Regions from separate parts of the Brenneria izadpanahii genome, predicted to be linked through region 1. Evidence: riboswitches for the same ligand, from Rfam matches in the RefSeq annotation. Region 1 holds a riboswitch; the other holds the start of a gene.
What was found. A riboswitch is a leader RNA that binds a small molecule or an ion and turns the genes downstream of it on or off. The one in region 1 is predicted to bind FMN.
Positions count from the first base shown of each region.

Region 1 (4,391 bases):
AAGGCTCAGGGCATAGAGGCTGCCGAAATAGCAGACGTTAATCGAAAACCCGGTGAGGTTGGCGAGGTTAAACGCGCGGCGGCGAAAAAGGGGTAGCGGCAGCATGGGGGAAACGGCGCGCCGCTCCGCCACGATAAATCCCGCTGCGCATATCAGTGAAACCAGCGTAATAAGCGGTAACAGGCTATGCGACCATCCCTGCGCCGGAAGCTGTATCAGCACATAGCTGATACATCCTAGCGTGACGATCGCCAAAATCTGTCCCGCCATATCCAGCCCTTTTCCCGGGTTCCCCGGCGGACAAGGCAGCAGACGGTAACCGGTCAGTACGCCGTATAAGCCAATCGGTAGATTAATCAGAAAGATACTGCGCCAGCTGAAATAGCTGACCAGAACGCCGCCGAGTACCGGCCCCGCCGCCGCCGCAACCGACACCATGCCGCCAAACAGGCCGATCGCCCGCTGCCGCGACAGACTATCCGGCCAGATAGCCGACAGTAATGAGAATGAAGCCGGAATAAATAACGCTGCGCCCACCCCCTGAATCAGGCGCAGCACAATTAATTGCGGCATTGACCCGCTGATGCCGCAACCGGCCGACGCGCCGGTAAACACCATCAAACCCAGCAGCCACATACGCCGGGCGCCATAGCGATCGGCCAGAGTACCCGCCGAAAGCATCAGCCCGGAAAGCGTCAGGTTATAGGCGTCCACCGCCCAGGTCAGCGCGGAAATCGATGAATGAAACTCAGACTGAATATTAAGCGTGGCGATATTAATCACATTAACATCCAGGATCGCCATAAACATCCCGACGCACAGCGTCAGCAGGATATGAATCCGGCGCGATTTGTTCGTAGCCAAGCATAGCCGCGACATGATTTTTCCCTATTGATTGGCGGAACATAGCGAAGAGTGTAAAAAGGGAAGAGAGCGTTTAAAACGCAGCGGAAATAGGCTTACCTGCGGCAAAAATACAGAGGGGATCATGAACTGGGATAATGCCCGTTATTTACTAGCGGTCGCCCGCACCGGCAGTTTACGCGCCGCCGCCGCCGGTCTGGGCGTCGATCAGGCCACCGTGGCCCGCCGGCTGCGTTCGCTGGAACAGGAGCTGAACGCCCCGCTATTCAACCGTTCACCGGAAGGATACCGGCTGACCGATAGCGGAAAACAGCTACTGCCCGATATCGAACAAATGGAAGCGGCGGCGGCAACCATTGAACGAAAAAGCATGGGGATGAATGCGTCTCTAGCGGGCAAAGTACATATCGCCTCCACCGACTCGCTGGCCCGCTGTTTTTTGCTGCCGGCGCTGCGTGAACTCAAACAAACCAGTCCCAATATTACGGTAACGCTCTCCACTTCCCCCGGCGTGGTGGATATCCGGCGCGGCGCGGCCGATCTGGCGGTACGCAGCGCGCGTCCCACGGATAGCAACCTAATCATCCGCCGTCTGGCGACTTTTCAGCTTGGCCTGTATGCATCCGAGGAGTATGTCTCCCGGCGAGGCCGGCCAATATCCGGCAATGCGTTTTCCGGTCACGATCTGGTGATGTTTCCGCAGCAGGCGGTGCCGCAATACTGGCAAATGCTGTGCGGCGAACCCCTGACCAACGGACGTATCGTGCTGGAAACCCCCTCGCAGTGGATGTACATCGAAGCCCTTCGCCAAGGCCAGGGTATCGGCATGATGGCCAGGGAAATCATGCGAAGATGCTGTCCTGAACTGGTAAACGTCATGCCCGCGCGCAGCGAATCCGCCGATATCTGGCTGGTGGTCAATCCGGATGTCTGGTCCGCGGGCCGCGTTCAGGCGGCCATCGCGGCGATAACGGCATCCTTTGAAACAAAATAAATAAGCGTGATTTAGTCTATTTATTACATCACGCTAATCTCCAGCCCAAAACGTCACCTCGTTTTTAACATCGATATTCCGCCGTCGGGCTGGAGCAGAAATAAAAGAGATTGCTATTTTCTGGCGCTAATAATTAAAAATGGCGGCCTCATATTATGGACCGCCAGTTCCGGCCGTTTTTTCACCGCATCGGGCAGAGGCTGCGGCTCTTTAAGCGCGCATATGTTAAAACCACAGCCAATTAAATCAGAGATGTATGTCTGCGTAGTCCGATGGTATTTAACCACGTCATCAACAAACCATTTAGTGTGCCTTACTGACTCGTCATGGTAATCACGCACGGGCCAAAATAAATTTTCATCGCTCCCTAACCAACCAACGGGCCAGGCGGTACACATAGGATGCTCAACGCTGAAAACAAAATATCCCCCTTTTTTTAAACAGGAAAAAACGTTGCGGCAAATCCGATTAAAATCATTGATATAGTGCAACGCCAGCGATGACGCGACAAGGTGATAGCGATCGTTTTCAAACTTAAAATCTTCTATGGCCGCATTGATATAATTAATACGGTCATCATTAGTCAATCTATTGGCTTCTTCTAGCATTTTGCCGGAAATTTCAACGCCAGTAACGTCTTGCGCGCCTTTTTCCCTCGCATAGCGGGAAAAGTCGCCAAAACCGCAGCCCAGGTCCAATACGCTAGCCCCGTTAAGATCGGGCAATAACCCGCGTAGCGCGGGAATTTCCAGATCGCCGTTAAGGCCGGTATCGTTTCTGCGCAGATCCTTATATTTTGCAAAAAACACCGGATCATCATAAATATTTTGCGGCTTATTCATATGAAACGCTCCTCAAATAAAAATTATTGTCGGCGTTTCAGGGCACAAACTGCCGGCCAAATATCTTTGGCCGATCTTCTTTCATCCGGACTATCACCGTCGGCCCTGGAGTTTCACCAGATCTGCTGACCTCCAGAAATCAATCTGAAGCGCTCGCGGGCTCTCAGTACAGTTCTCTGATTACCGCCGGTAGGGAATTCCACCCTGCCCTGAAGACCGCTATAAAATAGAGGATTCAGTAATATTTTTCATGATTTACAACAAACACGCTTAATAAGCGTCCCTTTGAAGGGCCGCGCCGCATTTACCACGCGAATGAATAATGCTCCGCTCTAAGCAAGATGCCGCACCTGACCTTTGTGCTTTTCCAATTTCTTTTCGATGCAGCAGGTCAGATAGCTGGAGAACTGTTTTGCCAGTACGGTATTCGGATGGTTTTGCGAAAACACCAGGAAGGTCTGAAAATGGATGGTCGGCTCAAAAGGAAGCACCTTAATGTCGCTGCCGCCGACGTCGTGTAAGGTCAATGGATCAACGATACTCACCCCCATGCCCAGCCCGACCATATTGTTACGGGCGGTGGCGTAATGCGTTTCATAGATGAGTTTGCGCCGGTCTTCCTTGCCCTGATTAAACAGAAGATCGATCCGCCGGCGCATGCTATCGCCCCGCGCCATAGACAGAAACCGCTCACCATTCAAATCGTCGGGGGTAATCGAGGTATTGCGCAGTGCCAGCCGATGATTCTTCGGTAAGATGCATACCCCTTCGGACTGGCAGAGCACCACGCAATCAGAGCCGACATTGTCATAGGTTTCAGAAGCGATGCCGATATCAAAGTTGCCATTAGCCACCGACTGGCAGACGGTCAGCGAGTCGCTAACGTGCAGAGATACGGAAACATTGGGATACCGCTGGGTGAAATCGGCTATCGCCGTCGGCACCAGGATCGCCGCCAGCGAAGGAACCGCGACGATCCGTAGTCTGCCGGTGAGATAATTACGAATGGACGCCGCCGAATCCTCCAGACTGCGTAAGGCCGAAAAGGCATACTCCACATCGTTGAAAAAACCGCTCCCCTCCTGCGTGGGTATCAGCCGGCCGTTTACCCGTTCAAACAAGCGGATACCGATACGACGCTCCAACTGACCGATAATACGGCTGACATTCGGCTGCGAGGTATGGAGCTGTTTCGCCGCTTTGGTCATCGAACCCGAAAGCATAACGGCGCGGAAGGCTTCTATTTGTTTGAAATTAATCATTATTACCTCATAAAAACAGAGCCCGTCCCTGATATAAGAGCAGTCCCGTCCGTTTTTATAACGCCAACGTTTTTTTCTTCCCGTCTTACGCCCAAGCCACTGTATATCAAAAACGCATAGGGCGGTCATACATCGGAATTATCTTTGCGGATTCAAACCTTTTAGACTCAATTTCATCACAGGATCCGGTTTTGGCCGCCGCGCGCCATCGATGCGGCGCCGCCTCTGTCAGTCATCTTTGGTGTAAGGAGTCAATGTATGAATTTGCCCCTGAAGACAAGTCGTTGCGTCCTGTTCACGGCTATCGCCCTATCCTCCTTGCCGGCGTTTTCGGCGGAACTGCCCCCCGCTCCGCCGTCCATCATAGCCAAAGGGGCGTTAAAAGCCGGCGTCCGCTGCGACCAGCCGCCCTATGGCTTCATCGATGCA
Region 1 covers NZ_CP050854.1:145,127-149,517, reverse strand. Annotated here, with positions in the region: gene HC231_RS00635 (MFS transporter) at 1-879, opposite strand, end outside; gene HC231_RS00630 (LysR family transcriptional regulator) at 989-1,858, shown strand; gene HC231_RS00625 (class I SAM-dependent methyltransferase) at 1,972-2,700, opposite strand; FMN riboswitch at 2,770-2,921, opposite strand; gene HC231_RS00620 (LysR substrate-binding domain-containing protein) at 3,033-3,962, opposite strand; gene HC231_RS00615 (transporter substrate-binding domain-containing protein) at 4,221-4,391, shown strand, end outside.

Region 2 (4,391 bases), 1.2 Mb from region 1:
ATGATCCGCATCTATATGCTGGCGATCCTCGATATCTGCCAGCCCGTGGAGGCCTGATGAGCGACGTAAATCATGCCGCCCTGGCCAGGTTACGAACGGCGATGAGTTCGGCGCAAGCCGATCTCCTCATCGTCGACCAGGGGGAGCTCCTGGCCTGGCTGACTGGATATAGCGTATCAGAAACCCTGTACCGCGCCTGTCTGGTTCCGGTGCAAGGCGACCCCTGGATGGTGCTGCGCCAGTTGGATGAAGCGCCTTGCCGCCAAAGCAGTTGGCTGCGGGAGATCGTTACCTTCGACGACCACCAATCGCCCTGGCAATGCGTGGCGGACAGCATAGCGGCAAAAGGATACGGAAGCGGCAGGATCGCCGCGGACTTCAACTCTTACGGCATGACGGTGCACAACTGGCGGCAGTTGCAAAAATGCCTGCCCGGCTCGCATTGGGTTGATATGACCGGCGTCAGCGATCGGTTAAGGCAGGTAAAATTCCCTCAGGAACTGGCCTACCTGCAACAGGCCGCCGATATCGCCGATCGCGCCATGTCGGCGCTGGCGGAACAGGTCAGGGGCGGCTGGCGGGTACGGGACGCGGCGGCGCTGGCGGCCGCCTGTTTCCTGCGTGAAGGCGCCGACACCGGAGAAACCGGGCCTATCGTCTGCTCGCGCAGCGACAACGGCTTTCTGCATAACAGCAACCACGAGCACCGCCTGGCGGCCGGCGATATTCTGCATGTCGAACTGATCCCGAAAGTCAGGCATTACAGCGCCCGGATTATGCGGCCGATATTTATCGGCCAGCCAACGGAGCAGCAGCAACAGGTGGCGCGGCAACTGATTGAATTGCAGGATCGGCAGTTGGCGATGATGACCCCGAACACGCCGGCCACTGAAGTGGACGCGTTACTGCGCGAAGGGGTGATGGCTGCGGGATTACGCCGCGCTTACGGCAACGTCACCGGCTGCGCGTTAGGGTTATATACCCGCACGCCCAGACCCAGCGACTTTTCATACTGCTTTACGCCGGCGGCAAACTGGCAATTGGAAGAGAATATGGTTTTTCATATGTATGCGTCGGCGCAGGGGATCGCTTTCAGCGAAACGGTGCAGGTGACGCCCCAGGGAGGAAAGCGCCTGAGCCGATTGCCCAGGCAGGCGTTTATTGCGCCATATTGATATATGGCGCGTTATCTTGAATCAAGAAAATCAGCTGGCTTTACGTTCCGTCGCCTGGCGATAGGCCACGATATCCTCAATCGTCAATACCGGCATATTATGCTGTTTGGCGAAGGCGATCACTTCCGGCGCGCGCGCCATGGAGCCGTCATCGTTGGTCAGTTCGCACAGTACGCCGGCCGGTTTCAGGCCAGCCAGCGTAGCCAAATCGACCGACGCTTCAGTGTGTCCGCCGCGGGTTAATACGCCGCCCGGCTGAGCGCGCAGCGGGAAAACGTGTCCGGGGTGGCTCAAATCGCTCGGTTTGGCATCGTCGGCAATCGCCGCACGGATGGTGGTAAGACGATCCGCCGCGGAAACCCCGGTGGTGACGCCTTCCGCCGCTTCGATAGTGATGGTGAACGCGGTTTGATAATGGCTGGAGTTATGCTCCACCATCATCGGCAACTCCAACTGCTGACGGCGCTCTTCCGTCAGGCACAGGCAAACAATGCCGCTGCCGTGGCGGATCGTCAGCGCCATCTGTTCTACGGTCATATTTTCAGCCGCAAAAACCATGTCACCTTCGTTTTCACGATTTTCGTCATCCAGCACCAACACGCCGCGGCCTTGACGCAAAGCATCAAGCGCGTGTTCCACACGTTCAAACGGGCTGCCGAATTCAGAAAGTAATGTCTGATTCATGGTAAAAAAACCTCAATGTTAATATGGATTACCAGAACCAGGGCGAGATTAAGGAGCCGCCATCGCAACAAGCTGCGTTGCAATGACTAAAAAATAACGCGAGTGGATATAATTATATAAAAATATAACTACCCGACAGGTACCGTTACTCTCTCCCGTCCGGACTCTAACCGTCGGCTCCGGAATTACACCGGATCTGCTGACCTCACGCTGGAAAACCAAACTATTCGCCGGTAAACCAACAGTGAGCGCTCGCGGGCTTCCAACGCGTATATAACAATATATATACGGCTGGTTTACCGCCGGTGGGGAATTACACCCCGCCCTGAGAATAAGCGGATTTACTATAGCGCCAATGCAGTAACAGGGCAATTGATTAACAACAAGAAATGTGACGTTACTCCACGGAATAATCGCCAGGCGCATCAAGCCAGTATCAAGCGGAAACGTGGAAGATGGCGGGGATAAATGTGAGTTTTAGTTTATCCGGCAATCAACTAGCATTACACTGAACGCTATGATCATCCGACATAGCATAATCAGGAAAGCGCCATGATTGACACGAAGAAGATTGAACAGATCGCCCGTCAGGTGCATGAGTCCATGCCGAAAGGTATCCGGGAGTTGGGCGACGACGTAGAGAAGAAAATTCGTCAGGTATTACAGGCGCAGTTTAGCCGGCTTGATTTAGTCAATCGCGAAGAGTTTGACGTTCAGACCCAGGTGCTGCTGCGCACGCGTGAGAAAATCGCCCGGCTGGAGCAACGCCTGAGCGAGTTGGAAGCAAAGCTCTCCGCCGAAGAGAAACCGGCCGCCGCCGAGAAGCCAGACGGCGAATAATCTCGTCGTCATTAACGCCTCCGCCCGCCTGGCCGGAGGCGTCGTCTTAATCGAGAGCGAGCTTCCTTTGTTTATGCGGCAGGAAAAACCAAAGTAACGCCAGCACGATAAGCGCATAAAGCGATTTCCAACCGATCATCAATAACAGCGCGCAGCAAAGCAGGCTGCCGATCATCGCCATAACTCTGGCCCGGCCTTTCAGTAATCGCCATCCCGACAGCATGCACAGCAGATAGATCAAAACAAAAATTCCATTCGCGTACACGATAAGCTGATCCAGCGGCAATTTCAGCCAGTAAATCAGTAAACAACTCATCACGCAGCACGATACCACAGCAGACAGCGCATTGGTTGGCGTCTGTCCGGCGGAGAGCCGAGCCAGCGCGCTGCCCGCCGGCGCCTGCGACCATACCAGACGGGCAAAACCCTGCGTATAGATATTCACACCGGCAAAACAGGCCAGATAGCCGACAAGACAGGCAAGCCACATCCCCTGCTCGCCGAATAACTGTACGACGATACGCGGCAGCGACGAGGTCGCCACCCACGCTTCGCCATAAGCATGGAAGTGCAACACGGCGACGGTGCATCCCCAGTAAACCGCGCCGGCCACCAACATGCCGATCAGCAATGCCCTGGGGAAATCGCGTTCCGGCACGCGGAACTCCGTCGCCATATGGGCAAAAGCCTCCATGCCGACAAAACACCAGAACATCACTGCCAACGCATCAAAAGTATTCGGCCAGGAAAACTCACTGGCCGCCGGCCAATGGATTTGGGCCGGCGTAATGCCCCCCTTCCACCAGATGGCTACCACCAATCCGACGACCAACAGCGCGATAATGACCTGAATATTGCCGCTCGATCTCGCACTACGCCTCCCCAGCAGCCATATCCCGCCAAGCGTCAGCAACTGCACCAGCAGCAATTCATTCGTGCTCCAGCCGAATACGGCCTGCCAAAAACCGGCGGCAATCTGTAACGCGGCCGGCAACCCAAGCGGAATAACCGACAGAAATAGCCAACCGCTGACCCGCGCCAGACGAGGTCCGAAAGCCATGGCGACAAAATGGGCGGTTCCTCCGGCATTGGGAAAGTGCTGCCCCAGCGCCGCGAACCCGATCGCAATCGGGAAAACGAAAAGGATCAACAACGGCCAAGCCCACAGACTATCCTGCTGGGCAATCTGCGCGATCAGCGCCGGCACCGCAAAAACGCCCGTCCCCAGCAGAGAAGTGGAAAGCAGTCCGACGCCTTGCATCATGCTCAGCTCCTGTTTTAATCCTTTTGTTTCACTCACGCTCACTCACCTTATTTTTTCATTGTTTTTCCAGGCCACGCAGCATCAATCCATGCAAAAAAAAAAGCCCCCAAAACGGAGGCCTTGTCACGAATCATTATCCTGCGTCAGGTATTGGCTTTCAATACGTCCCGAATTCGCGCTTTATAAGATTCGACTTTCTGCGGCGTCATCATCCGGCGTTCATCGTCAAGAACGACGCCGCCGACATCATCAGCGATACGCTGCGCCGACTGAAGCATCAGCTTAAAGTTCTGACTGGCATCGCCATAAGAAGGCACCATCATAAACATGGAGACGCCGGGAGTGGAAAACTCGGACATCTCATCCGGGTTAAATGAACCGGGTTTCACCATATTAGCCAGGCTGAACAACACCGGTCCGCCACCGGA
Region 2 covers NZ_CP050854.1:4,260,246-4,264,636, forward strand. Annotated here, with positions in the region: gene HC231_RS18955 (M20 family metallopeptidase) at 1-57, shown strand, start outside; gene HC231_RS18960 (M24 family metallopeptidase) at 57-1,175, shown strand; gene ribB (3,4-dihydroxy-2-butanone-4-phosphate synthase) at 1,206-1,859, opposite strand; FMN riboswitch at 2,003-2,196, opposite strand; gene ubiK (ubiquinone biosynthesis accessory factor UbiK) at 2,412-2,699, shown strand; gene yjeH (L-methionine/branched-chain amino acid transporter) at 2,746-3,999, opposite strand; gene zipA (cell division protein ZipA) at 4,107-4,391, opposite strand, start outside.
Region 2: another riboswitch for FMN. It lies ahead of ribB (3,4-dihydroxy-2-butanone-4-phosphate synthase); the one in region 1 lies ahead of HC231_RS00625 (class I SAM-dependent methyltransferase).